Regions from separate parts of the Mediterraneibacter flintii genome, predicted to be linked through region 2. Evidence: predicted binding sites of a transcription regulator. Region 2 holds the regulator's gene; each other region holds the start of a gene.
What was found. The regulator Rex, encoded in region 2, represses fermentation and respiration genes when NADH is low (regulators of the CRP and FNR family bind a similar motif). The targets are predictions, from matches to a motif close to ATTGTTAANTANTTAACAAT.
Positions count from the first base shown of each region.

Region 1 (7,537 bases), 1.8 Mb from region 2:
TCTGGAGATTGATTTTAACACCATAGCTCTCTAAACTATTGCCGCTTCCGCACCATTGCGGAGGCGTTTTTTCCTCTTTGCAGGGTGCAATATCACACAATCAGAGTATAAGAAAACCAACCATCTGCGGTTGGTTAGCAACTACTATTCCTCCATTTTTGAATATTTGATTTTTGTAAATTTAAATTTTTTAATTTGTAGAGGTGTAAAATGTACAGTGAATTACTGGGATATAAAACCAATGATGAAAAGGTATATATTTGCGAAAACTACTATAGATAAACATGAACTAACTACTTTTTTATGAAATATCCCACTCTAAAAAAGAAGTTATTAATGATTTTGTTCAAAGGCGAATAAGCCTATTGAATGGCCAATGTGATTTTCATTTTGAAGTTCTCCCCGATCATACCTGATTCTTTGGAGCTTGCTGAAAAATTATATCTATATGACAATCTGCACCCTAGTAACCTTATTCGCTTTCAGGATATCAAAATTGAATTTGTAACGCAAATCCCTCAGATCAGCTCATATCAGAATTTAAAAAATATTTAGGGAACAAATAACACATAAGGCACCCTGTCCTCCACGGGATAGAGTACTTTTCTATTTCACTGTGGGTAAATTGTGGGTACGGCTTGAATTTCAGTTCTCTCCATGATATACTAATCCTCGTTGTAAAGCCCATCAAAACCAAGGTCTATAGGGCTTTCTGCGAAAAGGAATCGTGTGTTCGAGACCTTCCACACGTAAAACAAAACTAAAGGAGAACAAAAATGAAAAATCTACAGCAAACCAAAGTGCTTTTTATGGCACAGGCGGCTATGATTGCCGCTATCTACACCGTACTCACACTGCTTGGCGCATCTTTTTCCTATGGAGAAGTCCAAGTCCGTATCTCAGAGGCACTGACCATTCTTCCAGTATTTACCCCTGCGGCAATTCCAGGACTGTTTATCGGCTGTCTGCTCAGTAATATTCTTGGTGGATGCATCATACCAGATGTTATTTTCGGCAGTCTGGCAACTTTGATCGGTGCGTTTTTTACATGGAAAATCCGCAATCTGAACAAGTTTCTTGCCCCTCTTCCTCCGATTGTCTCCAATATTTTGATCGTACCCTTCGTACTGAAATATGGATACCAGCTTCCTTTTCCCATTCCGTTTATGATGCTGACAGTTGGAATCGGAGAAATTGTTTCCTGCGGTGTTCTCGGAATCGTACTTTATACAGCATTGAATAAATATAGACATATTTTATTCAGAAGCAAGTTTTAAAAATAAATCCAGACAAAAACAAAGCTTTCGTATACGGAATAAAGGCTTCTCTTTTTTATAAAGCCTTTGTTCTCTGTAACGAAAGCTTTGCTTATATCTTTTTCTTTTAGAAAAAATATCAGGAATAATTCCTCAGAAGGAAGAACACACTATCATGGACATTCCCTACAGCTTCTCCTCATAACTGCGTACTTCTTTTCGGACGACCTCATTACGGTATTTACACGGGCACTGGCTTTGATGTAGGTGCCGTCTATAAACAAACTTTCTACATCAAGAAAACCGATTCAATACTTTCGCGCCCCAAATCGCTATAAAATCTTTCACTTCTTCCAAACTTACGATTATAATTCTCTAGCGATATCATATGCCGCCCAGATGGCATCCATCACATTTGTCGGCCGCTTTGCATCGCCGATCAGATATGTGTGCTCTCCTTTGATTTTCTCGTACAGTCTGTTATCCGGTATATATCCCACGGATACAATGATGTGGTCCGCTGCGATCTCATGTTTAACTGCCATCCCCTGCGGTCCTAATGCAAACATCAGTTTTGCCCGGTTCGCCACATTAGGATAATTCTTTACGGTCTCAGTGATGATCGCTTTTCCATCTTTGTATTCATCTACCACGGCATTTTTTATCACCTTCACTTTATAGTAATCAAGAATTTCCATCAGCATATTATAATTTGCCGCTGATAATCCGAATGCGTTGAGGATCGTCTCCGTCATCTCCACTAGCGTTACTTTTTTCCCTTCGCGTGCGTACAGATAAGCGATCTCGCAGCCTGTAAGCCCGCCTCCGATGATGAGGATATTCTCTCCTTCCTCCTTCACGCCGCCTTTTCTCAGAGTTTCGCATGCATAAGTCACATTCGCAGCGTCAAGCCCCGGTGTATCAAGGCGCCGTTCTCTCGCACCCGTAGCTATAAATATCTCATCATAGCCTTTTGTCATCTCTTCTGTTACTTCCGTATTCATGTGGACATTGATTGGAAGCTCTTTCATCTGTCTTTTATACCATGCAAGCAGCTTCTTATCATCATCTTTAAAATCAGGCGTTGCCGCTGCCACGAACACTCCGCCCAGACTGTCTGTCTTTTCATACAGATCCACCTCGTGTCCCCGCAGTGCACATACTCTTGCAGCTTCCATTCCGCCTAATCCGCCACCCACGACCAGAACCTTTTTCTTCGTTTTGGCAGGTGTCAGTGCATAACTCTTTTCACGTCCGCATGCCGGGTTCACGGCACAACTGATGTCCTTCCCCTGGAAAATACGTCCCAAACATCCCTGATGGCATGAGATACATGGGCGGACATCCTCCAGCCTGCCTTCATAAAACTTTTGTCCCAGTTCCGGGTCAGCCAGAAGCGGACGTCCCATTCCCATGATGTCGATTTTTCCTTCTTCGATCGACTTTTCTGCAAGATCCGGATCGTCAAAACGTCCCGCACAGACAACCGGTATGTTTACCGCTTTTTTTACTTCCGCCACGTCAGACAGGTTACATGCTTTCGGCATGTACATCGGCGGATGCGGCCAGAACCATGAATCATAACTTCCATTGTCACAATCCAGCATATCATATCCATACTTTTCCAACAGTTTCGCTACTTGGATCCCTTCTGCCAGATCACGTCCCTTTTCTTCAAATTTCTCCCAAGGAAGTGCTCCTCTATTGTAGTCTTTTACATAACTGCGGACGCTGTATCTGACTGAAACCGGAAATTCTTTCCCACATTTTTCTTTGATGGCTTCCACGATCTCTTTTGCGAATCTAAGACGGTTTTCAAGACTTCCGCCGTATTCATCCGTCCTTTTATTGTAGAAAGCGATCGCGAACTGGTCAAGCAGATACCCTTCGTGGACTGCGTGTACTTCCACTCCGTCTCCTCCCGCCTGCTTTACAAGATACGCTGCCTGAGCAAAATTCTCTACATATTGCCTGATTTCTTCTTTCGTGATCCCTCTGTTGATCAGCGTCGGATCCCATACATTCTGGATCGGAGCAGGCGCCGGAAGCATTTTCCATTCAACCTCACTCTTTATATTTGCCGCACGTCCAGTCATTGCCGTAAACTGGATAAAGATCTTGGAACCATACTTATGTACCCCATCGGTGAGATAACGCATTTTTTCTATATATTCCTCCGGGTAGTTGACCGGATTTCTTCCCGGCATAGGGATGATGGGTACTACTCCTGTGACGATCAGACCGGTACCACCTTTTGCTCTCTCAATATAGTAGTCCGCCCCGTCCTTTGTATATGCTCCTGTCTTTTGGTCTAAAAGACGAGGGGAGAATACTCCCATCGGCATCATTGCAATACGGTTTGGCAGTTCTGTACTTCCCACTTTGATCGGTGAAAACAAATGTTGATACTTAGTTCCCATAGCAAACTCCTTTCTTGTCTCTTCTGAGACTTCTTTCAACCTTTTGTTAAGATTATAACACTAAGACTGCTTAAATTCTATTGTCACAGAATACAATTCGCCGAATATTATTTTGTTAAAATTGACGGTTAAAATTTCATTGAATTATTTTTTTCTGCGTGATATGCTGTTTTTAAATATACTCCAGACACGAGGTTACGCTATGGAAATAAAAACAAACCGCCAGAGGCAGGCTCTGGAAACAAAACAAAAAATCTTTTCCTGTGCAGTCTCACTTTTTGCCCAAAAATCTTTCGAAAATGTTACCGTACAGGACATCTGTACCAAAGCTGAAGTATCTGTCGGCGCTTTTTATCATCACTTCAAAAGTAAGGAGAATATTTTAGACGAAGGATACCGATTATTTGATGATGAATCTGAGACCGCATGGTATTCGGGCCATCCGGATTCACCTTTGGATTCCGTACGCTTTCTCGTGTCAGCGCAGGCACACTCCATGGAAAAGCTCGGTGCTCCCGCGGCGCTCCAATATTTCAAGAACCAGCTTTCCAGCAGAGAAAAATACATCCTCGACACACAGCGTTTTTTTTATCAGACCATTAAGTCTTGTGTAGAGCAGATGCTTTCAGACTCTATTCTTAACGGTGACCCTTCTGTGATTACAGAGGATATTCTTTCCGGGACGCGCGGCATCATATATGACTGGTGCCTGCACAGTGGTTCCTATGACCTCACGGAAAAAATACTGCGTATCACTGATATGGTGCTCCATTATTATTCCTATTAAATTTAGACACAGATTTTTTTAATCATCTTTCTGACCGTCCTGCCGGTTCAGAACCTGCAAAAAAACGGTTCGCGGTGACATGTCCACGAACCGTTTTGTCTACAGTCTGAGGGATAAATTCCTACTCTGCTATCAATGTACATAACCAATAAATGTATTTCCGCTGCCATTTGCCATAGCTTCCATATCATTGACGCTCACCGTATTTTCTTCTCCTGTATCCGGATCCACATAAGTCACATCTGTTGTAGTATACCCTGTCAGTAGAATGGCATGGCTGGAATCTGTCAGCGCGATAACCGGACATCCCTTATTGATCACATATAGTACCTGATTCAAGGTACAACCTGTCAAGTCTATCTTTTTCGCCTCCGGAGCATACTCCTCCATATATCTTTCGCAAGCTTCTAAAGAAGTCTCTCCTTCTCCTTTTTCAAATGCACCTGCTTCTGTATAGTAGACAAGATCTCTGTTCCCTTTTTCCCATATATATGTCTGATTGGACGAGATTACGACTCCAGAGACCTGCTCCGCCTTTTGAATTGCATAGCCTGCTTTATCATATACGGCTACTAATTCGCCTACGCCGTACACATAGAACTTCTCCGATTTACTCTTGTCACTTAGACTAATTGTAATTGGACGCTCCTTCAAGATCTGGTTTGCACGAAGAATTTTCGGAGACTCACTTTTCAACTCTTCATTAAATGTAAACCTTATCTGCGTCTCTTTTAAATCCGTTACGACCGTTTCAAGAGTAACCTTTCTGTCCTTTCTTTCTTCATTATTTGTAATATAATCCGGACTTGTTGCATGATAAACATCCTCGTTTTTTACAACCCGATTAATCGTCACCAGATTTTCTTCCACAAGAATATCCGAAATAAACGTCCCTTCAGCGGAATAATTTTTTACTGCTTTGTTTTCAACATCGCGAATTTCCAATTCATACATTGGAGCTATCTCTTCTCCGGATACTGATTTTCCAGAGTCCTCGGGATGAAGCTTACCATATATAAAATCATTCGCGACAAACCCCAGTGGACGAATCGCATCTCCTTCCGGCGCTTCAATCGTATACTCGTCTCCTGTTGATAAATTTTGAACTTTTATTTCTGTTGCACTGTTCAAAGAGCCGCTGGTCTGGTATGCAAGCAGATGTCCGTCCTCCGATACAGTATATTGACCTTCCTCCAATTCCTCTGCCAATACAGTCTGTTTGTCATTGTCCAGATTTATCTGATACAAGGTACCTCCTGCCAGTACAAACAGCAATTCCTGTTCCTTGTTGTAGTATACCATTTTGCCAAACTCATCTTCCGCTATTGCAAATGATTTCGTACTTGGGATAAACGCCTTTTCTTCTACCGCATTTTTCTTGCTGCTGTACTGATAAACAGCGACCCCGACTTCTCCCTCATGCATCCCCCGATTCATATATCCATATACTGCGAATACGGTATCTCCATTGTTCTCCATACTTATAATGCGCACTGCATGCTGGTCATTCCTGCTGCGCACATCATACCCTTCCTTATTTGCAAAACTAAATACCTGAGAAAGTTCGTCTTTTTCTCTGTTATAAATCCACAAATCTCTCTCCTGTACAAATGCAAGTATTGTTCCATCGCTGTTTGTCTCATACGGAATGTCGCCTGAAGCGATTCCTAATAAAATCCCATTCTTATCCAACACATTCTGCGTTCCGTCAAACACTTGATTCATACTGCGGTTATAATCCAATAGATACATTTCCTCTTCGCTTAACCGCACTCGGAAAAATTCTTTTATATTATACGTTTCTGCCGCCCCTGTATCTCCGGTACAAGTCACCTGATATTTTGCGAGGATCGATGTATATACTGTATTGCTTTCCTTGATACTCCATTCTGTCTCTCCGGAAATCTGCGGCGCTAAATCTCCCCATAAAATATGCGTAATGTCAGAATGAATATTTACCGTCTGGTATGTGGTATTGTCACTCGTCTCATCTGGTTCAAGGTAACTGTTCAGTTCCTCTGCATTTGCCTCATCAAACGTCTTATTGTGGAAATCCTGGGCAAATTGTATGCACTCCTTTATTGAAAGCTCATCCTGCCTTTCTATACGCGTATAGTAATAACTTTCCCCCTCTTCTGTCGCTAAAATGATACGTAAAACTGCTTCCTGCACATTTTCATCCAATGCTCCGCTTAAGTCCAGCGTCATCTCATTTTCCTGAATATCTTCTGCCTCGCCTGTTTTATACACCTCTTCTCCGTCCAGTGAATAAACCTCATACTTTACCTGCTTTACGGGTATTTCTCCGGTTTGAATCCCCATAGTAAGGGACTGATTTACATCCAGAGGAGTAATCGTATCCCGCATTGCAGTAATATCCATCTCTTCTACATAACCAGACAGTGTATTGACTGTATATCCTTCTACTGTAAAATATACCCGCGGAAGTGTAGGATCCCCTAAATCCACAGTAGCATCGTCTGTACCTCTATTTATAATCAGGCTGCTGATCACAAGCGCCGCCAGAAAAACAACAGACAGCACTCCCGCCTTTATCAGTCTTTTCTTCATTTATTTCTCCTTCTTACTGTTAAGCAACTTACCCAGAACCGGATGTACACAGAGCAATTCCTCGCAGCTTCTGATTTCATCACCGGCTTTTGTCTCTTTGCTGTTTCCATTTCTCTGCTTCCTTTGCACTGCACGTATCAAGATGTTCTTCGGTGTATGCTCCATGTCAATAAACTCCAATATCTGCGTCTCATATCCTTCTCGTTCCAGATATTTTGCCCTAAGCCCGTCTGTGACTAGCGCCGCCATACGCTCTTTTAAAAGTCCATAATCCAGAATCGGACTAAGCGCTTTGTTCTCTATCTGTCTGTTTAATTCATGCTGGCAGCATGGTACAGAAAGAATCACCTTCGCATTCCATCCGACTGCCTTTGCCAGTGCATAGTCTGTAGCCGTATCACAGGCATGAAGCGTCACAACCATATCTATAGCAGTCACACCCTCATAATCCGCAATATCCTCCTTCAAAAATGACAGCTTCTTATAGCCATATTTCTGTGCTA
Region 1 is NZ_AP031405.1:3,834,329-3,841,865, forward strand. It holds gene ACZ5C4_RS18230 (Uma2 family endonuclease) at 1-34, shown strand, start outside; gene ACZ5C4_RS18235 (QueT transporter family protein) at 777-1,277, shown strand; gene ACZ5C4_RS18240 (oxidoreductase) at 1,622-3,676, opposite strand; gene ACZ5C4_RS18245 (TetR/AcrR family transcriptional regulator) at 3,879-4,463, shown strand; gene ACZ5C4_RS18250 (C39 family peptidase) at 4,596-7,034, opposite strand; gene ACZ5C4_RS18255 (class I SAM-dependent methyltransferase) at 7,035-7,537, opposite strand, start outside.
Region 1: ACZ5C4_RS18240 (oxidoreductase) is a predicted target of Rex. The motif match lies at 3,719-3,738, and genes of this name have one in related genera.

Region 2 (7,537 bases):
GAATCTTTGCCCTTTTCCCATGTATCAGGACTTCCCCTTTATTGGAAAGAGCACGTGGATACCCGTCTCCATATCCTACTGGAATTGTGGCGACTTTCATTTTCTTTTGCGCTATAAAGGTGCCGCCGTAACTGATAGAAGTCCCTTTTTCTACTTCCTTTACATAGATGACATGACTTACAAGCTCAAGTGCCGGTTTCAATTTTACTGTTTCTTTTTTTACTTCTTTTGAAGGGTACAGACCATACATGGCAATGCCTGCTCTTGCTAAATCATGCCGCATAGCAGGCAAATCAATGATTCCTGCACTATTATCACAGTCATAATACTGTATGTCAATATTCTTTTCTTCCATTTTGCGCTTCATCCACTGAAATTTCTCGTGCTGTTCCAACGTATACGTTTTATCTGTCTCATCTGCTTTCGCAAAATGAGTAAACATTCCTTCCAGACAGACATTCTCATAAGAGCTGATACATGCAATCTGTTCTACGCTTTCTTTGCAGACTGGAAAACCAATCCGTCCCATACCGGTATCTATTTTTACATGAAAATAGGCTGTTTTTCCCATTTTCACTGCCATCCTTGCCATTGCCGCCGCACTTTCTTCTGTGTATACTGTAGCCCGAATTTCGTTGCGAATCATTTCCTCATATTGCTCTGGGAAAACGCAGCCTAAAACCAATACTGGTTTCCTTATCCCTTCCTTTTTCAAAAGAACTGCTTCCTCTAATGATGCAGTCGCATATCCCCATACATACTCCGTTTCCTCTAACATTTCCGCAATCGGAACTGCTCCATGTCCATATCCGTCTGTCTTTAAAACTGCCACAAGTCTGGCTTCCTGACCGATTCTGTTTTTCATCTGCTCCATATTGTAGGCAACTGCATCCAAATTTATATCTGCACATACTCTGCTGTATGATTTCATAATTATTTTCTCTCCTTCGCATTTTTCAGGCATCTCTGTATACCGCATATCAAATCTTCTGCCAGCACACTGTATTCCCCTTTTTCTTTTGCTGCTTCCTCTCCTCCGCAGGCGTGAAGATATACCCCCAGAATACATCCCTCATAAGGGGACAGCCCCTGGGCAGTCAGTCCAGTGATCGTCCCTGCAAGCACATCACCGGAACCGGCTTTTGCCATCGCACTGCTTCCCGCTGTGTTTACAAACAACTGTTTCCCTTCGGCAGACACGACCGTTCTGCTGTCTTTGAGCGCACATACTACGGGATATTTCTGTGTAAAAGCAACAAGTCCTTCCAGACGATTTTCTTTCCACTCTTCTATACTACGTCCTGTAAGACGCGACATCTCTTTCATATGTGGTGTGAGTATCCAAGCCCCTTTTCCGTCCTTTAAAAGTTCCATATGACGGCTTAACAGATTCAACCCGTCTGCATCAATGATACAGGGAACCTTCACTTGCTTTAATGTCTCTGTCAAAATGGAGGAAGCTGTTTTGCTCTGTCCTATACCGCAGCCGATACACACAATATCTGCCCATTCTAATAGTCTCTCCAACTGTTCTTTATCATACTCTCTATAGACCTCGATAATTGCCTCCGGCACAAGCTGCTGCAGGATCACCTGGTTGTCCTGGACAGTATAAATCTGCACCAGACCAGCGCCCGCAGTATAAGCAGCTTTTGCCGCCAGATACGCTGCTCCTGCCATTCCTTTACTTCCTGCAATCATAAGAACTTTCCCATAGGTTCCTTTATGGGAATCTGCTTTTCGTTTCGGAAGGTTTTTATAGAGATCGTCCCGTTCATACGCAAAACACATAGAAGAAGCTTCCTTAAAAATTTCTGTACAGATTCCAATTTCTGCCGGAATTACTTTTCCCGCATAATTTTTTCCCGGATATAAGACACACCCAAGCTTCTCACATGCAAATGTAACCGTCAATTCTGCCTGAAATGCCGTTCCCATCACGCGGCCATTACCTGCATGAATACCCGAGGGAATATCAACAGCAACCTTTTCTGCCTGTATCTGATTCATCTGTTCTATTATTTCTGCATAATGCCCTTGTATCTCTCTGCTTAGCCCCACGCCAAAAAGCGCATCTATTACAACAGTATATTCATCTGGTAAAATTTCTGTGCATGGCACAATTCCCAGCTTTTCAATAATTTCTTTTTGCAAGCGGCATTGTGCACTTAACGACTGCTCTTTTCCTGCAAATACAACGGCAGGAGTATAACCTTTTTCCATTAAAAGCCGTGCTATCGCAAAGCCGTCTCCACCGTTATTCCCACTTCCGCACACGAGCAATGCGTTGTGTAGATTTATTTGTTCCCTTTCCATAATCTCTACCGTCTTTAATGCCGCGCGCTCCATCAGTACCATCGATGGAATCCCAATATTTTCTATGGTATGTGTATCTGCCTTCTGCATCCACACCCCATCTGGAAGATACCGCATAAATTTTTCCTCTCTTTCTTGAAAATATTTCAGCTTCAAGCTTCCCTGCTCATAAAAATGAAAGAACGTGTAAAAAGGAAATCCTGATTACACGTCTCTGCCGGTACCGGCGCTGTTATTTCTGATGCTCTTCATTATAACGGCTGATATTATAAGAAAGCTTCATCAGACTGTCTGAAAGATGTACGTTTTCCACAATTACATCTTCCGGAAGATTTAAATCTGTATGCGCAAAATTCCAGATTGCCCGAATGCCATTCTCAATTACCAGTTCTGCCACTTCAATCGCTTTAGACTTAGGCAACGTTAAAATTGCAATTTCGATCTCATTTTTCTGAAGAAATTCTTCCAGATCATCCATCATTCGAACCGGAATTCCACGAATAGAAACCCCTTCCAAGCGAGGATTCACATCAAAAAGACCTTTCAAAGTAAATCCACTTTTTTCAAAAGAAGCATAATTCGCAAGCGCCTGTCCTAAGTTTCCTGCTCCTATAATAATAATCGGGTGCTCTCTGTTGAGCCCTAGTATCTTTCCTATCTCTGTATAAAGATATTTTACGTTATAGCCGTATCCCTGTTGTCCAAACCCTCCAAAGTTATTTAAATCTTGTCTTATCTGCGACGCCGTCACACGCATCTTCTTACTCAAATCACTTGAAGAGATTCTTTCTACTCCCGCTTCCAGCAATTCTCCTAAATATCTGTAATATCTTGGCAGTCTTCCAATCACTGCACGGGATATTCCTCTTTCTTCCACAGTCATCGCCCTCCAAACTTTATCTACGCCCTATTATATAAAAATGTCAATATGATGTCAAATTATAGTTGTATTTTCTTTGTTTTTCGATATAATTGATTACGTATGCAAAGTCATAATATGAAGGATAATTCTTTGTATTCCAGTATTCACAGACTTATAAAATCGTTCAGGAGGATTTCCATGATACTCGCATGTCATAATATCAATAAATCATTCGGAGAACATCTGATTGTACAGGATGGCTCTTTTCATATAGAGGACAGGGAAAAGGCAGCCCTTGTCGGCATCAACGGCGCCGGCAAATCCACTATTTTCAAGATGATCATGGGGGAAGAACCGTCCGATGGCGGAGAAGTAATTCTTGCAAAGGGAAAAACAATCGGGTATCTTGCACAGCATCAGAATCTCTCCTTAGGAAATACTGTTTATGAAGAATTAAAGACAGCGAAATCCCAGCTTATAGAGATGGAACAGCAAATTCGTTCCATTGAGCTGGAATTAAAAAATCTAGGCAAAGAGGCATTAAAAGAACGTTTGGAAACCTATAACCGCCTGATGTCCACATTTGAAGCTATGAATGGATATGCCTATGAAAGTGAAATTACCGGAGTTCTTAAAGGCCTTGGATTTCAGGAATCTGATTTTTCCAAACGGACAGACACTCTCTCCGGAGGACAGAAAACCCGTGTTTCTCTCGGAAAACTCTTACTTACACAGCCGGATATTTTACTGCTAGATGAGCCTACCAACCACCTGGATTTACACTCTATTTCCTGGCTTGAAACGTATCTTTTAAATTATACAGGCGCTGTATTTATTGTCTCCCATGACCGCTTCTTCTTAAACCGAGTTGTGACAAAGGTTATTGAGATCGAACAGGGGCATATACGCATGTATTCGGGAAACTATAAAGCTTACGCAGAGAAAAAGCAGCAAATCCGCGACGCGCAGCTAAAAGAATATTTAAACCAGCAAAGAGAAATAAAGCACCAACAGGCCGTTATAGAAAAGCTCCGTTCCTTTAATCGGGAAAAATCTATTAAACGTGCTGAAAGCCGTGAAAAAATGCTGGAAAAAATATCTCCTGTCGAAAAACCTTCCGAAACTGTGTCAGAAATGCATCTTACATTAGAGCCTTCTTTCATCAGCGGCAATGATGTACTGACTGTAGAACAGCTTTCCAAAGGATTTGATTCAAAGATGCTCTTTAAAGATGTCAGCTTTGAAATCAAACGCGGTGAACATGTTGCTGTCATCGGTGACAATGGCACAGGAAAGACAACCCTTTTAAAAATACTAAACCAGGTAATCTCGGCTGATGCTGGTTCTTTCACACTTGGTTCTAAAGTAAAAATCGGATATTACGACCAGGAGCACCATGTCCTACATGATGACAAAACAATATTTGATGAAATATCCGATGATTATCCGACATTAAACAATACACAAATAAGAAACACGCTCGCTGCTTTCCAATTTACGGGAGATGAAGTCTTTCAGCTCATCGGAAAGTTATCCGGCGGAGAAAAGGGACGTGTTTCTCTGGCAAAGCTTATGTTGTCAGAGGCAAATTTTCTTATTCTTGATGAGCCGACCAACCATCTAGACATTACTTCCAAGGAAATACTGGAGCATGCTCTCAACGAATATACAGGCACTGTACTCTATGTTTCTCATGATCGTTATTTTATCAATCAGACCGCAAACAGAATTTTAGAGCTTGTAAATCAAACATTTGTAAACTATATCGGAAATTATGATTATTATCTTGAAAAAAAAGAGGAACTGACCGCGGCATATGCCCCTTCTTCTGCCGTTTTACCCACAGACACTGCCTCAACTACTGTCCCTGCCTCCGATGCAAAGTTAAGCTGGCAGGAACAAAAAGAATTGCAGGCAAAAGAACGGAAACGTAAAAATGCCTTAAAAAAGACAGAAGAACAAATCGCTCTTCTAGAAGAACGAAACCAGGTAATCGATCAACTAATGACGCAGGAAGAAGTATACTCCAATTCCGTTCGCTGCCAGGAACTCTCCGAAGAAAGACACAGCAACGATTGTAAATTAGAAGAACTATATGAACAATGGGAAACCTTAGCTGAATAAATTTAACGAAGCAACAAGCAGTGCGAAAAGAACAGAAGGGCTCTGCGTCATGCTTGCATGTAAGCAGGGGACTTTCTGTTTCTTTTCATTCGGCGACTGCCGATAGCGAAATGAAGCGTATGCGAAATTGAGCTGGCACTGCGGAAACTGGTAAAGAATGGTACGCAAAAAGAGAAGGCAGTGCAACGCAGGTCAGGGCTCCACTGTGGTAAATCCGATTGAATGTTTGTAACAGTGTAGAAGCATATCGTCCATTGGAACTCCATGCTTCTCACTTAACAAACAGAACAATCTGTATCTACCACGCTCCGCTTAAAATTCCCTGCTTATGCACTGCCTTCTCTTTCTGCTTACGTTCTTCCCCAATTAAATTCACAATTTCAGACAGAACAGAACCGGCTTCACGTTGTTATAGCCCTCCAATTAGAAGTATCTATACTACTTCCGATTGGAAATGCATAGAAGTGTGAAGCCGATTTTTTCTGTTACGAATTATAAACTTAAGCTGGCGAAAGTGTGAGTGTGAAAGAGATGCTTTGCGTGAGTGAGGAATTTCGGCGAAGCCCTGACGAACGATGCAAAGCATCTCTTTCACACGTCCCTTTTTCCAATTCCCGCAGTGCTAGCTCAATTCTGCATACGCTTCATTTCGCTATCGGCAGTCGCCGAATGAAAAGAAGCAGACAAACTTCTGTTTACATGCGAGCATGCCACAGAGTTTGCCTGTTCTTTTCGCACTGCTTGTTGCTTCGTTAACTTTATATTATATATTTATTAGGTTTTTCGGGATTCCAAGTGTATGAATTGTTTCCATAGCTTTATCAATATATGTATATCCCTTTTCCAGTAAAAAAGTGCCATGGGAGGGAAGAAGAATATCAGGATGTATATACGCTAATTTTTTGCATGTTTCAATATATTTTTGTAAATCACAGTCCCATATAGACTGCATAGAAATCATACCATAGTTGAAAATAGCATCTCCGGAAAACAAAATTTTCTTATTTTTAAAATTCATTTCATAGCAACCATGTCCGCTACAATGTCCTTCTGTTCGATGTATTTGTAATGTAATGTCCCCAATTATAAAATGTTCCTTATCTAAAAGAGGAGTTACAGGACACGCTTGGTAGATATAATCTTTTCCAAACACACCGGCTTGAATTGCTTCTTTTATAGAAATACTATCCACATCTCCACTCGAAACGTAATTTGCTGTTTCTTCCAATGCATATACTTTTGCATGGCACGCTTGACTCAACGCAACTGCCCCACCGGAATGATCTCCATGGCCATGTGTCAATAAAATGGCTGAAATCTTTTTTATATCTATCCCTTCCTTATCAATATTCTGTAAAATGCGATTTGAATCTATTCCAATTCCTGTATCAATTAAAGCATATTCCCCTCCCCCATCCACCATGTATACTGTACAATCTGACTCATGTGATATTCCTATCCCTGTGACACCAGAACCAACGATATATATTCTTTCATGTATTTGCATCTTTTCTCCTCATACATTTTTCAAAAATGTCTATTTCGATCCTTCAATTGTTTCATTTTCAGATCCAATTAAAAATTCCTTTACTATATTCATATAATATTCTTCAGATAGTAGCACTTGTTCTTTTTCTATATACTCGTCGACGATGTGTGCTTGATTTAAGCTTCCAGGCCCACATATTACGGTTGGTATTCCATGTTCTACCAAAAAGCATTGTTCACAAGAAGCATCAAATGCAACTGGTCTTTGCTTCCGATGTAAAACTTTTTCTCCGATCTGGCAACATCTTTTTACTACTTCATGCTGAAGGTCTATCTCTCCGCCAGGCATGAAAAAATGTTTTGTTATTTCATATTTTCCTACATTTTTAAGTATGGATTCTTCTAATTTTCTACATTCTTCAAAATTCATTCCTGGAAGGATTCGAAAATCTGTCAGCAGCCGAACATTTCCTGGAACAATATTATCATTTTCATATCCCTCTATTTTAGTAACTGCAATACTAGGTGGCGGAAGTATTTCATGGTGATATGATTTTAATGTCTCATTTAATCTGAAAAGAGAAAGCATTGCCTCCGCAGCGTTATTCACCGCATTAGATTCTCTTTCTGGAAGTGCAGCATGATATGGCCGCGCTATAATATCTATATAATCTCTTAATACCCCTCTATGCGCAACTGCTAATTGCAACTCTGTAGGTTCTCCTATCACTGCCATATATGCTGTTC
Region 2 is NZ_AP031405.1:2,076,148-2,083,684, forward strand. It holds gene alr (alanine racemase) at 1-931, opposite strand, end outside; gene ACZ5C4_RS09840 (NAD(P)H-hydrate dehydratase) at 934-2,433, opposite strand; gene ACZ5C4_RS09845 (redox-sensing transcriptional repressor Rex) at 2,549-3,193, opposite strand; gene abc-f (ribosomal protection-like ABC-F family protein) at 3,377-5,302, shown strand; gene ACZ5C4_RS09855 (MBL fold metallo-hydrolase) at 6,066-6,809, opposite strand; gene ACZ5C4_RS09860 (M20 family metallopeptidase) at 6,840-7,537, opposite strand, start outside.

Region 3 (7,537 bases), 220 kb from region 2:
ACAAGTGCAGCGCAGATGAAACGCAGCCAGGAGCTCTCCGGTACTGTGTTTCCGCGCAGATTTCTGGCTATTTTAGATCGTTTTGGAGACTCGCCGGAAGCGATGAAGCAGGCAGGAATCGCCTATGCGACAGACCAGATTATTGACCTGCTGGCTAATGGCATAAGGAATATCCATATCTATTCCATGAATAAACCAGAAATTGCATCTGCTATTATGCAAAATTTATCTGAGATTGTAAAATGCCAGGGGTGACAGTATGGAGAAACGGGTCAAAGAGGCCATACGTTATCTGGGATTTGGCAGAAATGCGGTAGATGATCAGACTCTTGCGATGATTTCAGATTCTTTTAAAGAACTGGAACAAGCGGCAAGCTTAAAATCCATCTATCGTATTTTTGATTTCAGACAGATAAACGATACAGAGATGATGGCAGGAAGTTTGAAGATAAAAAGCAGGAATTTGGGAAAAAATTTAAGAGGATGCAGTGATGTGATTTTTTTTGGCGCAACGCTTGGAACAGGTGTAGATGCTCTGCTGAGAAGATACACGATTACAGATATGGCAAAAACAGTTGTCTTGCAGGCATGTGCAGCGGCAATGCTGGAGGAGTACTGCGATATATGTCAGAAAAAAATAGGGGAAAGACTGCGAAAAGAAGAAAAATATCTTCGTCCGAGATTTAGTCCCGGATATGGAGATTTTGCGATTGAATATCAGAAATCACTGATACGAATGCTGGACTGTGCCAAGACAATCGGGCTTACCATGACAGACAGTTGTATGATGACTCCGACAAAGTCAGTCACAGCGGTGATCGGTGTAAGTACAGTGGAAGAAAAATGTCATATAAAGGGCTGTGAGGCCTGCGAAAAAAAAGACTGCATATACAGAAGGGATACGTTATGATACGAGAACGTTTGGGAAAAGATCTATTGTTTTTTGACGGGGGAATGGGAACGCTTCTCCAGGAGGAGGGGCTTTTGCCCGGAGAACTGCCGGAAAGCTGGAATATTACACATCCGGAGATCATTCAGAGTATACACAGGAAGTATATAGAGGCGGGGAGCGACATCATACTGACCAATACATTCGGAGCAAACGCGCTGAAATTCCATGATGATACGCTGTCCTTGAAAGCGATTGTACAGACTGCCGTTTCCCATGTACATGCGGCGGCCAAAGCGGCGGCCTGCGGCAGAAGGATTTATACTGCTTTAGATATTGGCCCTACCGGAAAGCTTTTAAAACCTATGGGCGATCTGGATTTTGAGACGGCATATGAGGCATTTAAAGAAGTGATGGTTTATGGAAGTGAAGCGGGAGTAGATGTCATTCATATTGAGACAATGAGCGATACATATGAGTTGAAGGCGGCGGTGCTCGCGGCAAAAGAAAATACAGCGCTTCCGGTTTTTGTCACGACTATATTTGACGAGAGAGGCAAGCTTTTGACAGGGGCAGACGTCCCTTCTGTGGTTGCTCTTTTGGAAGGACTGCGTGTAGACGCTTTGGGGATAAACTGCGGGATGGGGCCAAGTCAAATGCTGCCTGTTTTAGATGCGCTGTTGAAGTATACGTCATTGCCTGTGATTGTAAAACCAAACGCAGGGCTGCCCAAACAAAAGGACGGTGTTACCTATTATGATGTGGAGCCGGAAGCGTTTGCGGATACGATGGAACAAATCGTAAAAAAAGGTGCAGCGGCGGTGGGAGGCTGCTGCGGAACTACACCGGAACACATTCGGGCAATGGCAGAGCGCTGTAGAGGAATTCCTGTGAAGGCGGCGGAAAAAAAGGAGCTTACAGTGGTGTCGTCTTACGGACAGGCAGTATTTTTGGAGGAAGGCTCTAAAATTATTGGAGAACGGATTAATCCCACCGGAAAGAAAAAATTCAAACAGGCATTAAAGGATCATGATTTGGATTATATTTTAAAAGAAGGAATTATGCAGCAGGATAAGGGCGCCCATATTCTGGATGTCAATGTGGGACTTCCGGATATTGACGAGCCGGCTATGATGAAAGAGGTGGTAGAGAGTCTGCAGAGTGTTACAAGCCTGCCTCTTCAAATTGATACGGTAGATACAGAGGCTCTTGAGACGGCGCTGCGTATCTATAACGGCAAGGCAATGGTGAATTCCGTCAGCGGAAAACAAGAGTCCATGGATCAAGTTTTTCCTCTGCTTGCAAAATACGGCGGTGTGGTAATCGGACTGGCGTTAGATGAAAACGGTATTCCGCAGGACGCAGAAGGAAGAGTACAAATCGCGCGGAAAATCATTGACGAAGCCGCGAAATATGGAATAGAGAAAAAGGACATAGTGATAGATGCCCTCGCTATGACGGTGAGCTCAGAGCCGGAGGGAGCGAAAGTCACTTTGGAGACGTTGAGAAGACTGCGCCAGGAATTGTGCGTCCATACGGTACTGGGGGTATCGAATATTTCCTTTGGACTTCCAAGCCGTCCAGTTATCAATGCGGCATTTTACACAATGGCAATGCAAAATGGGCTTAGCGCAGGGATCATCAATCCTGCCTCCGAGGATATGATGAAATCCTGGTATGCATATCATGCATTGATGAATCTGGATGCAAATTGTGAAAGGTTTATCGAAAAATATGCAGCCGCAGACACAAAGCCAGCTGCTTTGGCCGCAGCATCTCACGATATGACACTGCAGACGGCAATTGAGAAGGGGCTGAAGGAAGAAGCGAATACAATCGCGGCAAGACTGGTGATGACAGAAGAACCGCTATCGGTTATCAACGAATATATGATTCCGGCGCTTAATAATGTGGGAAAGGGCTTTGAAAAAGGCACTGTATTTTTGCCGCAGCTTTTAATGAGCGCAGAGGCGGCCAAAAGTGCGTTCGCAGTTCTGAAGGAGAAGATGGAGGAAAAAGGAGGTTCCCAGGAAAAGAAAGAGAAAATCGTACTTGCTACGGTAAAGGGAGACATCCACGATATTGGGAAGAATATTGTAAAAGTACTGTTGGAAAACTATAGTTTTGAAGTGATTGACTTAGGAAAGGACGTTCCGCCTGAAAAGATTGTAAAGACTGTATGCGAAGAAAATATCCGTCTGGTAGGATTGAGCGCACTTATGACAACTACAGTAGTGAGCATGGAAGCTACGATACAGGAATTGAGAAAAAAGGCACCTGCATGCAAGGTGATGGTAGGGGGCGCTGTCTTAAACCAAGAGTATGCGGACATGATAGGGGCGGATTTTTATGGGAAGGATGCCATGCAGTCTGTGTATTATGCGCAGAGCGTATTTGAGAAGAAATGACAAAAGGAGGTTGTATCGCTTTTTATACAAATAAGCGTGTTGACAATGTTTTAACAGGGCGTTATATTTGTTAAAGGAAAAACACCTGCTATGGGCAGGGGAGGAGAATCAGGAGGAAGGAATCTATGATGAGAGGATTGCAGACACCGGTGAGGGCAATACGCAGAAGGGTGTTTACAGAGGTTGCAAAATTAGGATTCAAAGCAGACGCGAAAACGTTACTGGATGATATGGAAGCGATACCCTATGAAATTGTAAATGATGACACGCAGAAATATAGAGAAAGCACGTATCGTTCTCGTGCGATTGTGAGAGAGCGCTTGAGACTGGCGATGGGGCTTTCTCTTCGGCCGGAGAATAAGCCGGTGCATTTAACAGCAGGAGTAGAGGCAAGCAATATTTCTGAAAAATATTATGAGCCGCCGCTTATGCAGGTGATTCCATCGGCATGTGAAAGCTGTGAGGAGAACAAATATGAGGTAAGCAATATTTGTAAAGGGTGTCTTGCACATCCTTGTCAGGAGATCTGTCCGCGCGACGCGATTTCTATGGTAAATGGGCGTTCCTATATCGATCAGGAAAAATGTATCAAATGTGGAAGATGTAAGTCTGTCTGTCCATACGACGCGATTGCCAAGAAAGAACGTCCCTGCCAGAAGGCATGCGGGGTAGGAGCGATCGTGTCGGACAAATATGGACGTGCCTTCATTGACAATGAAAAATGCGTATCCTGTGGAATGTGCATGGTAAGCTGCCCATTTGGAGCAATATCTGACAAGTCACAGATTTTCCAGCTTGCGAGGGCACTTTCGGAAGGCGAGGAGATTGTGGCTGAAATTGCGCCGGCATTTGTCGGACAGTTTGGTAAAAATATTACACCGCGCAATATCAAGGCGGCACTGCGTGAACTTGGATTTACAGAGGTATACGAGGTTGCACTGGGCGCGGATATTGGTGCGATTGCGGAAGCGCATCATTATGTAGACAAAGTAGTGACGGGGGAACTGCCGTTTCTTCTGACCTCCTGTTGTCCGTCCTGGGCGGTAATGGCGAAGAAATTCTTCCCTGATGTCATCGATCAGATTTCGCAGGAACTTACACCGATGGTAGCGACAGCGCGTACGATCAAGCAGGAGCATCCGGACGCAAAGGTAGTATTTATCGGTCCATGTGCGTCAAAAAAACTAGAGGCATCCAGAAGAAGTGTACGAAGTGATGTAGATTTTGTCGTAACCTTTGAGGAAATGCAGGCGATGTTTGACGCGAAAGGAATTGACTTGACGAAATATGAGGCGGAATCTTCCTTCCATGATGCTACTGGAGCTGGACGTGGATATGCCTGCGCAGGCGGTGTGGCAGAAGCAATTGAAAAGTGTATAAATGAATATTATCCAGACGTTCAGGTCAATATCGAGCACGCGGAAGGGCTTGCCGAGTGTAAGAAAATTCTGACTCTGGCAAAAGCAGGACGTATGAATGGATGTCTGATAGAAGGAATGGGATGTCCGGGCGGCTGTATCGCAGGTGCCGGAACAAATATCCCTGTGGCAACGGCAAAGAAGGATCTTGCGGCGTATGTGAAAAATTCCAGCAAGTCGATTCCGCCGAAGGAGCTGGAGGAAATCGAATTAAAATAAAAATTGAAATCAAAGAACCAGGAGGATAAAGAATGCAGCGCGTTGGAGTAAACCAGTTAAGAAAGATGTTTTTGGAGTTTTTTGAGAGTAAGGGACACCTTGCACTCAAAAGCTTCTCCTTAGTGCCCCATAATGATAAGAGTCTTCTGCTTATTAACTCTGGAATGGCACCTTTGAAACCTTATTTTACAGGACAGGAAATTCCGCCGCGAAAACGCGTAACTACCTGCCAGAAGTGTATTCGCACCGGAGATATTGAAAATGTAGGAAAGACGGCGCGGCACGGCACTTTTTTTGAGATGCTGGGTAACTTCTCCTTTGGAGATTATTTTAAAAGAGATGCGATCAAATGGTCTTGGGAATTTTTGACAGAAGTAGTAGGACTGGACGCTGACAGACTGTATCCGTCTGTTTACCTGGAGGATGACGAGGCATTTCAGATATGGAACCAGGAGATGGGAATTCCGGCGGAACGTATTTTTAAGTTCGGGAAGGAAGATAATTTCTGGGAGCATGGCTCCGGCCCCTGCGGTCCATGTTCAGAGATTTATTATGACAGAGGCGAAAAATACGGATGCGGCAAGCCAGGCTGTACAGTGGGCTGTGAGTGTGACCGCTATATGGAGATCTGGAATAATGTATTTACGCAGTTTGACAATGATGGAAACGGCAATTATTCAGAATTGGAACAGAAGAATATTGATACCGGCATGGGCTTAGAACGTCTGGCTTTGGTTGTGCAGGACGTAGATTCGATCTTTGACGTAGATACGATAAAAGCACTGCGGGATCATGTATGTGCTCTTGCGGGAGAAGAATATGGAGAAGACAGCGGAAAGGATGTATCTATCCGCGTTATTACAGACCATATCCGATCTGTGACCTTTATGATTTCAGATGGAATTATGCCTTCAAATGAAGGAAGAGGGTATGTACTGCGCCGCCTGTTGAGAAGAGCATGCCGTCATGGACGACTGCTGAATATCAAGAAGGGCTTTCTTCCGGAGCTGGCACAGACTGTGATCGATGGATCGAAGGATGGCTATCCGGAGTTGGAAGAAAAAAGAGAGTTTATCTTAAAGGTCATTGCGAAGGAAGAAGAGCAGTTTAACAAGACGATCGATCAAGGACTGGGGATTCTTTCTGAGATAATCGCGCAGATGGAAGAGAAACATACAAAGCTTTTAGAAGGAAGTGAAGCATTTAAGCTGTATGACACCTATGGTTTTCCTTTGGATTTGACAAAAGAAATCCTGGAAGAAAAAAATTTAAACGTAGATGAGGCAGGTTTCCATGCGGCAATGGAAGTGCAGAGAAAGACGGCGAGAGAAGCCAGAGAGGTTACCAACTATATGGGGGCAGATGTAACCGTCTATGAGTCGATCGACCCGAATATTACCAGCACCTTTGTAGGATACGACAATTTATGCTGGGAGTCGGAAGTGACGGTATTGACAACGGAAAAAGAAATCGTGGATGCACTTTCCGATGGGGAGAGAGGAACTATATTTGTCCAGGAGACTCCGTTCTATGCGACTAGCGGCGGGCAGGAGGCGGATACAGGAAGTATTTCTACAGCAGACGGAGAATTTCTGGTAGAAGATACGATCAAGCTTTTAGGCGGTAAAATCGGCCATGTCGGCAGAGTCGTGCGGGGAATGATAAAGGTTTGTGACAAAGTGACTTTAAAAGTAGATACAGAAAAGCGCGTGCTTTCTGCCAGAAACCACAGTGCGACGCATTTGCTTCAGAAGGCGCTTAGGACAGTGCTCGGCACCCACGTAGAGCAGGCGGGCTCCAGTGTAAATGAAGACAGACTTCGTTTTGACTTTACGCATTTTTCTGCGATGACGCCGGAGGAACTTAAAAAAACAGAGGAAATCGTCAATGAGCAGATTGGAAATGCACTTGCTGTTTCCATAAAAAATATGCCAATCGAAGAAGCAAAAAAGACAGGCGCGCAGGCGTTGTTTGGTGAAAAGTATGGAGACATTGTCCGCGTGGTGGATATGGATGGATTCTCCATTGAGTTCTGCGGTGGTACACATGTAAAGAACACCAGTGAAATTATGGCGTTCAAGATTATTTCAGAGACAGGGGTAGCGGCTGGGGTCAGACGAATCGAGGCGCTCACGTCAAAAGGGTTGATGAAATATTACGACAGCTTAGAGAAGCGTTTGAAAGATGCGGCAGCTCTTTTAAAGGCAACACCGGAGAATTTGGCGGATAAAATCGCTCATATGCTGGCAGATAATAAGACACTTCATTCAGAGGTAGAAAGTTTAAAGAGCAAGATGGCGCAGGAAGCGGCCGGAGATGTTCTTGACAAAGTGCAGGAGATAGCGGGGATAAAGCTTCTCGCGGCAGAGATAGACGGCGTGGATATGAACAGCTTAAGAGAGCTGGGAGATCAGTTCAAGGAAAAATTAGGGGAAGGCGTTGTTGTGCTTGCCTCCGGAGCAGAAAATAAGGTCAGCCTGATGGCAACCGCGACAGAAGGTGCGATAAAGCAGGGAGCCCATGCCGGCAATCTCGTAAAAGCGATCGCAGGTCTTGTCGGAGGCGGAGGCGGAGGACGTCCGAATATGGCGCAGGCAGGCGGA
Region 3 is NZ_AP031405.1:1,860,703-1,868,239, forward strand. It holds partial or broken gene metF (methylenetetrahydrofolate reductase [NAD(P)H]) at 1-255, shown strand, start outside; gene ACZ5C4_RS08780 (vitamin B12 dependent-methionine synthase activation domain-containing protein) at 260-910, shown strand; gene ACZ5C4_RS08785 (homocysteine S-methyltransferase family protein) at 907-3,297, shown strand; gene ACZ5C4_RS08790 (4Fe-4S dicluster domain-containing protein) at 3,423-4,934, shown strand; gene alaS (alanine--tRNA ligase) at 4,967-7,537, shown strand, end outside.
Region 3: ACZ5C4_RS08790 (4Fe-4S dicluster domain-containing protein) is a predicted target of Rex. The motif match lies at 3,336-3,355, and genes of this name have one in related genera.

Region 4 (7,537 bases), 480 kb from region 2:
TGACGAAGATAGAAAGCGGAGCACAGTTCATTGAGAAAAGTCAGGAGGTAGTGGATGATCTTGTCTATGAAGCAAAGAAGCACATTATTGGACTAAAGGAGCACAGGGATTTTCGCAGTTCTCTTCCGAAAGAAGTGATTGTTGTACAGGCAGATGGAAAAATGATTGTACAGGTATTGGTGAACCTTCTGGACAATGCTATGAAGCACACAGAAGAAGGGGGAAAAATCAGCCTGAATGTATTTCATAGAAAGGGAAAGGTTTATTTTGTTGTGGAAGATGACGGAAAAGGAATTGTGCAGGGTATGGAGGAGAAAATTTTTGGAGAATTTGTATCTATTTCGGAGAACAGTGTAGGAATAAAAGGCAGTACAGATCAAAAAAGAGGAATTGGGCTTGGACTTGCGATTTGTAAGGAAGTTGTAGAAGCGCACGGAGGAAAGATCTGGGCGGAGAATAGAACAGAAGGGGGAGCGAGGTTCACCTTCTGGCTGAAGGCAGAACAGGTGGAATAGGATGGAAGAGAAGAAGAATATTTTAATTGTGGAGGATGATAAATATATTATAAATTTTTTATCTATGTCTTTAAAGGAAGAGGGATATGGATATTACACTACAGGGACTGTGAAAGAGGCGATTCGTCTTTTCTATGCAAATCGTCCAGATTTGGTGATTTTAGATCTGGGTTTGCCGGACGGAGATGGGATGGAGGTACTTAGAAATGTTCGGGAGATTGCGGATGTACCGGTAATTGTAGTGTCGGCAAGGCAGGAAGAGCAAGAAAAAATACAGGCATTAGATGAAGGGGCGGACGATTATGTTACAAAACCTTTCTATATGGGAGAGCTGCTCGCAAGGATTCGTGCAGCAATGCGCAGAAAAGAAAAGAGAGGAAAGGAAGAAGACACAGTTTTTTGCAAGGATGCCCTGGTAGTGGATTATACAAAGAGAACAGTGGAGGTAAACGGTACGGAAGTACATCTGACACCGATTGAGTATAAAATCCTTATTCTTTTAATTGAGAACCGTGGAAAAGTACTGACGCAGAACTATATTCTAAAAGAGATATGGGGATATACGCAAGGGGTAGAAGCAGGAACCTTAAGAGTGTTCATGGCGACCCTTAGACGAAAGATTGAGGAAAACCCCTCGGAACCCAAATATATTGTCACGGAAGTGGGAGTAGGATACCGTTTCCAAGCATAATATAAAGAACGGACGGCTATGTTTAGCACAACAGTAAAGAGAATAAAGCGCAGGAATTGACAGAATATAGCCCTGGAGGCGACATAATCTATGGAGTGCCTCCAGGGCATCTCGCATTTCATGCCTGTCTCGGAGGACAGGCTTTGCCCGATAAGGTATGCAGAATATCTGGAATTTTGGAGGAAGCGGGAAAAATCTGGTAGCTGGGTTCATTGATATCTTCCAGATAATGAGCATCTGAACTGCTGATCATATGGCAGTTTAAAAAATAAGGATGCTGTTTTTGGATTGTATGTAGATTTTTGAAATCATGGATTTCCGCACAGGTAAATGTACTGTCAGGCGGAACAAAGCCAAGATTTGAAAGCAGGCTGGTGGAAGGTTTGTCAATGTGGGCTGGGTACGCGATACCGCCGTAAGAAGCTACAAGTAAAAAAGCCTCGTCAAAAGTGATATTTGTAGCATTGATTAATAGATTTTTGACTGTTTCTACTACAATGTCATGTTCGTCCATAACTTGCTGCTTTCCAAAAATACATTCATCATTTTCTACTGCCTGAAGACGGCTGTATACGTACTGGTCAAAGGCAAGTGCTGCGTCTAGTTCAGGAAAGAGGCAGATGATATGCACTTCCTCAATAGTACACAATTCCATGCCGGGAATCACAATAACACCATACTGTTGTCCGTGATGTATGGCAGCAGGACAGTTCTTACAGCTATTATGATCTGTAAGAGCGATGACATCCAGCCCTTTTACGGCTGCCATTCCTACAATATTGGCAGGTGTCATATCATCATCCCCGCAGGGAGAGAGGCAAGAGTGTAGATGTAGATCATAATAAAGACCGTTCACGAAAGCCCTGCCTCATAGATTTCCAGTGCGATGTCAAACACGGGAAGTGTTGTAGACAATACGGCGATTCCTTCCTCTTCTGCTTTGGCAAGTGTTCCCTCGTCCAGAGAAACACCTTCTGCCAGGACAATACAGGCAACATCAGCCAGAGAAGCTACAGCGAGTGTATTCTTATTCCCCATGACTGTGACCCAGACACTATCAGCGGGCGCTTTGCTCATGGCAATGCTTAAGAGATCACAGCAGAATACTTTGGAAACTGTTCGGTCAGGATTACCCTTTGCAAGAAGGGTACATTCCGGCAGAGTGAGAATGGATTTCAATTCCATATTATTCCTCCTTTTTCGGTACGCCGAATTCAGAAAGCTCGGCGGTTAGTTTTTGAATATAATCGGAGAGCAGTCGTGAGTTTTCATCCTGACAGCCTCCCGATAGATGCATCGCTTTTGACAGGTGTTCAATTTCTTTTGACAGGCTGGAAATATGTTCTCTTAGCACATAGATACAGTCATTACTCGTAGCGGCACCGCGTACGATATCTTCTGCCAGAGTCTGACAGGTGGGCGCTCCACAGGAACCGCAGTCCAAACCAGGGAATTTTTTGGTGAGTGCCTCTACGGTACTCATCATTTCCAGACTTTCCTTGAAAGTATTGCCGAGACGGAATACCGGCTCATATTCTACATTGTCATCCCAGTAAAGATTCTTTGCTTCCGGTGTTGTAATAAGATGACTGCGGGATACCGGCTGATATTTAAGGATACGTTTGGTTTTAGTGGTGGCAACATATGCATTTTCAACCGTAAGGGTTCCACCTACGCAGCCACCATTACAGGCATTCAATTCAACGAATTTCAGACCATGAATTTTCTCATCCTCCAGTTCTTCCAATACTCTTAAGATATTGACGATACCATCGGCAGCAAGATAATTGTCTACTAAGAGTCCGCCCACTTCTCCTCCGGCATTGCTCCACCCGATACCGATTCTTCCGGAAGCAGCCAGTGGCGTTAACTGACTTTCGTCTCGGCTCATAAGGGGAAGTAAAAGCGGATAGACATCCTTGATTGCAACGACTTTATCGATGTTACTTTTGTCAATTCCAAGAGGTGCTTTTGCATAGGAGACTTTAGAAGGACAAGGAGAAATAAAGATAATTCCAATATCCTCTGAAGGAAGCCCTGTCTTTTGGATTGCCCTCTTGCGTGCGATTTCTGCCGCAACCTCTACAGGAGGTTTAATAGGAAGGAGTCGGGAAATCAAAGAGGGAAATTTTACCCGTATCAGTCGAACGACAGAAGGACAGGCGGAACTGATAAAGGGAGCCTCGTCGGCATGCGCCTGTATGTACGCTCGGGACACCTCCGAGACAAGTTCTGCCGCCGCGCTGACTTCATATACATCATCGAAGCCTAATCGGATTAAAGCGTTTAATACAATGTCTACATTGGACAGATTATTATACTGGGCATACAGCGAAGGCGCCGGCAGAGCCACGGTGTATTTATAGTCGTTCATAACGGCGAGGGGGTCATAAGCAGGAATTTTAGCATGATGCGGACAATAGCGGATACATCTGCCGCAGTCGATACAGAATTTATCTATGATATGTGCTTTGCCGTTGTGCACGCGGATTGCTTGGGTAGGGCAATATTTGATACAGTTGATACAGCCCTGGCAGGCATCCTCATCAAGGCGCACAGAACGGATGAATTTGTTCATCTGTCACCCTTCCTTTCTTTATAGAAATACTTTCATGGTGACGGTAGTTCCTATGCCTGGGGTACTCTCTATCTGAAATTCGTCTGAGAATTTCTTCATATTAGGAAGCCCCATGCCAGCACCGAATCCTAAGGAACGTACCTCTTCGGGAGCTGTGGAATAACCTGCCTGCATCGCTTTAGAAATGTCTTTGATTCCAGGGCCCTGATCTGCAAGAATCATTTCAATTTCCATGTCAGAGATAGCCACAGTGATCGTACCACCATTGGCATGAATCACCATATTGATCTCTCCTTCATACATAGCAATCGCGGTTTTTCGGATGGCTGCGTCATCGACACCGAGTTGTTTTAACTTGTTTTTAACGGAGCTACTGGCTTCACCGGCACGTGTGAAGTCATCGCCGGAAATAGCATATTGAAAAGTTAGCTTTTCACTCATGTCAGGCACCTCCCCGCAACCCGTGTTCATATAGAATCCCACAGGCGGTAAACATAAAATGTTCCGTGGTAAGAAGCACAATTTTTTTGTTTCGGGCAAGAGAAAGTATATTTTCATCGGGCATTTTGCCACGAACAAAAATAATACAGACAATATCAAGCATCTCCGCTGTCCGTACAACCTGTGGATTGCATAAGCCGGTAAGCAGTACAGAACATTTGCCACAGAAGGCGAGTACATCGCTCATCATATCGGCGGAAAATATAAACTGCACATCCTGATCTAAAAATTCTTCGCCAAAAAGCAGCCTGGCGTTTAAGGCGTCCTGCATTTCTTTGATCGTCATAGACTGTCCTCCATAAAAATATAGAATACTTTCAGTATATCATTGAAAAGCAGAATAAGCAATGCGGCGCATTGTGTAAAATGCATGTAAAATAGTCTTTGATAAACTTTTAGATTGGAAAAATATGTCAAGAAAAATGAAAATGAATCTCAAAATTATTAGTAAAATTATATAAAAAATAGATAATAATTTGGTGGAACTTTGTTATACATTGTGTTAAGATATAATCAATGTAGCTCTAAATGCAGAAATGGAGGTTAAAGAATGCTTGAAAAAAAGGAGACTGTTCCGTTTTCCGGAACAAAAGAACAAGAAGAATCATTGATGAAAGTGATAGCTGAACTCAAAGACGAGAAAGGCGCCCTGATGCCAATTTTACAAAAAGCGCAGGACATATACGGCTATCTTCCCATAGAGGTTCAAAAGATGATTTCGGATGAGACGGGTATTCCAATGGAAAAAATTTATGGAGTTGCAACGTTCTATTCACAGTTCACTTTAAATCCGAAAGGTAAGTATCAGATTTCTGTCTGTCTTGGGACAGCATGTTATGTCAAAGGTTCCGGAGATATTTATAATGCATTGATGGAAAAACTTGGAATTGTGGGCGGAGAATGTACACCCGATGGAAAATTCTCTCTGGATGCGTGCAGATGTGTAGGGGCGTGCGGTCTGGCTCCGGTTATGATGATCAATGGGGAAGTCTATGGACGTCTGACGGTAGATGACATAGACGACATTCTGGCAAAGTATGAATAAGCTATGATGCCAGAGATCGCAATGCATATTTTGGATGTGGCGGAAAATTCAGTTCGTGCGAAAGCAAGGCTGATTGAGATAACAGTATCTGTCAGGCCAGATAATAATAAACTGGTGGTAGTGATAAAAGACGACGGCTGCGGAATGGACAAAGAACAAGTGCAGCAGGTTCAGGATCCGTTTTTTACGACCAGGAAGACTAGGAGGGTAGGCCTTGGGGTACCGTTTTTTAAGCAGGCGGCAGAGAGCACGGGCGGAACATTCAGAATAGATTCAGAAAAGGGGAAAGGGACAATTGTAGAGGCGGTATTTATTCTGTCCCACATTGACAGGATGCCGCTTGGAGATATCACCTCCACCATACATACACTGATTGTTTTTAATGAAGCTGTGGAGTTTGTTTATACCTATCAGTATGGAGACAAACAGTTTAGGCTGGATACAAGGGAAATGCGCGAGATTATAGGAGACGGAGTTTCCTTTGCCGAGAAAGAGATTTCAGAGTTTATAAAAGAATTTCTTGCGGTAAATAAAGAAGAGACAGACGGTGGAGTCAATATCTGAGATGTAAAGATTACGGAAAAAGAAAGAGAGGAAAAATATGAAAAGCCTGGAAGAATTACGCGCAATCAGAGAGAAGATGCAAGGGAAAGTAGGAGTGCGCGCGGAGAATGAAAATCAGACAAGAGTAGTAGTCGGCATGGCAACATGCGGGATTGCGAGTGGTGCAAGACCGGTTCTTAGCACGCTTTCTGATGCAGTTCAACAGGAGGGGCTGTCAAAGAAAATCAGCGTGACGCAGACGGGGTGCATTGGATTGTGTCAGTATGAACCGATTGTAGAAGTAATGGAGCCTGGAAAAGAGAAGGTAACATATGTGAAAATGAATCCTGAAAAAGCAATGGAAGTATTTAAACTTCATTTAGTAGGCGGCCAGGTAGTGACAAAATATACCTTGTCGGGCGAAGCCCGCCAGCCGGAATAGAAAGGAGGCAGATTACATATGTATCGTTCACACGTACTGGTCTGCGGCGGAACCGGATGTACCTCTTCCGGAAGCCACAGAATCATAGAAAAACTGGAAAAAGAAATTGCAGCACAGGGCCTTTCCGAAGAAGTCGGCGTTGTGCAGACAGGGTGCTTCGGACTGTGTGCCTTAGGGCCAATTATGATTGTATATCCGGAAGGTTCCTTCTATGCAATGGTAAAGGAAGAGGACATACCGGAGATTGTAGCGGAACATCTGTTGAAAGGAAGAGTAGTGACACGTCTGCTCTATGATGAGACGACAAAGACAGATAAAATCCTTCCTCTGAATGAGACGAATTTTTATAAAAAGCAGCACAGAGTAGCTCTTCGAAACTGCGGCGTCATCAATCCGGAGAATATTGAAGAGTATATCGGCACGGGAGGATATGAGGCTTTGGGAATTGTGCTGACGCAGAAAAAGCCGGAGGATGTCATTCAGATCCTTTTAGACAGTGGACTAAGAGGAAGAGGAGGAGCAGGATTTCCGACCGGACTAAAATGGAAATTCGCGGCGGCAAATGACGCGGAACAAAAATATGTCTGTTGTAACGCAGACGAGGGAGATCCAGGAGCATTTATGGATCGTTCTATTTTGGAGGGAGATCCGCATGCGGTGCTTGAGGCGATGGCAATTGCCGGGTATGCAATTGGAGCGTCACAGGGATACATTTATGTGCGCGCGGAATACCCGATTGCAGTAAAACGCCTGGAGATTGCGATTGGGCAGGCGCGGGAATACGGACTGCTTGGAAAAGACATTTTCGGAAGTGGCTTTGATTTTGATATAGAATTGAGACTTGGTGCAGGTGCTTTTGTCTGCGGAGAGGAGACGGCTCTTATGACTTCTATAGAAGGCAACAGAGGAGAGCCGCGTCCCCGTCCGCCATTTCCTGCCTTAAAAGGTCTGTTCCAGAGGCCGACCATATTAAATAACGTAGAAACCTATGCAAATATTCCGCAGATTATCGTAAAGGGACCAGAATGGTTTGCGTCTATGGGAACCGAGAAGTCCAAAGGAACAAAGGTATTTGCCCTGGGCGGTAAAATCCATAATACTGGATTGGTGGAAATTCCGATGGGCACAACCCTCCGAGAGATCGTAGAAGAGATCGGCGGCGGTGTTCCAAATGGGAAAAAATTCAAGGCGGCGCAGACGGGAGGGCCGTCAGGAGGATGTA
Region 4 is NZ_AP031405.1:2,558,389-2,565,925, reverse strand. It holds gene ACZ5C4_RS12180 (sensor histidine kinase) at 1-515, shown strand, start outside; gene ACZ5C4_RS12175 (response regulator) at 517-1,206, shown strand; gene ACZ5C4_RS12170 (PHP domain-containing protein) at 1,325-2,062, opposite strand; gene ACZ5C4_RS12165 (hypothetical protein) at 2,059-2,391, opposite strand; gene ACZ5C4_RS12160 ([Fe-Fe] hydrogenase large subunit C-terminal domain-containing protein) at 2,393-3,784, opposite strand; gene ACZ5C4_RS12155 (ATP-binding protein) at 3,803-4,225, opposite strand; gene ACZ5C4_RS12150 (DRTGG domain-containing protein) at 4,227-4,571, opposite strand; gene ACZ5C4_RS12145 (NADH-quinone oxidoreductase subunit NuoE family protein) at 4,836-5,330, shown strand; gene ACZ5C4_RS12140 (ATP-binding protein) at 5,334-5,894, shown strand; gene ACZ5C4_RS12135 ((2Fe-2S) ferredoxin domain-containing protein) at 5,932-6,315, shown strand; gene nuoF (NADH-quinone oxidoreductase subunit NuoF) at 6,334-7,537, shown strand, end outside.
Region 4: ACZ5C4_RS12145 (NADH-quinone oxidoreductase subunit NuoE family protein) is a predicted target of Rex. The motif match lies at 4,784-4,803, and genes of this name have one in related genera.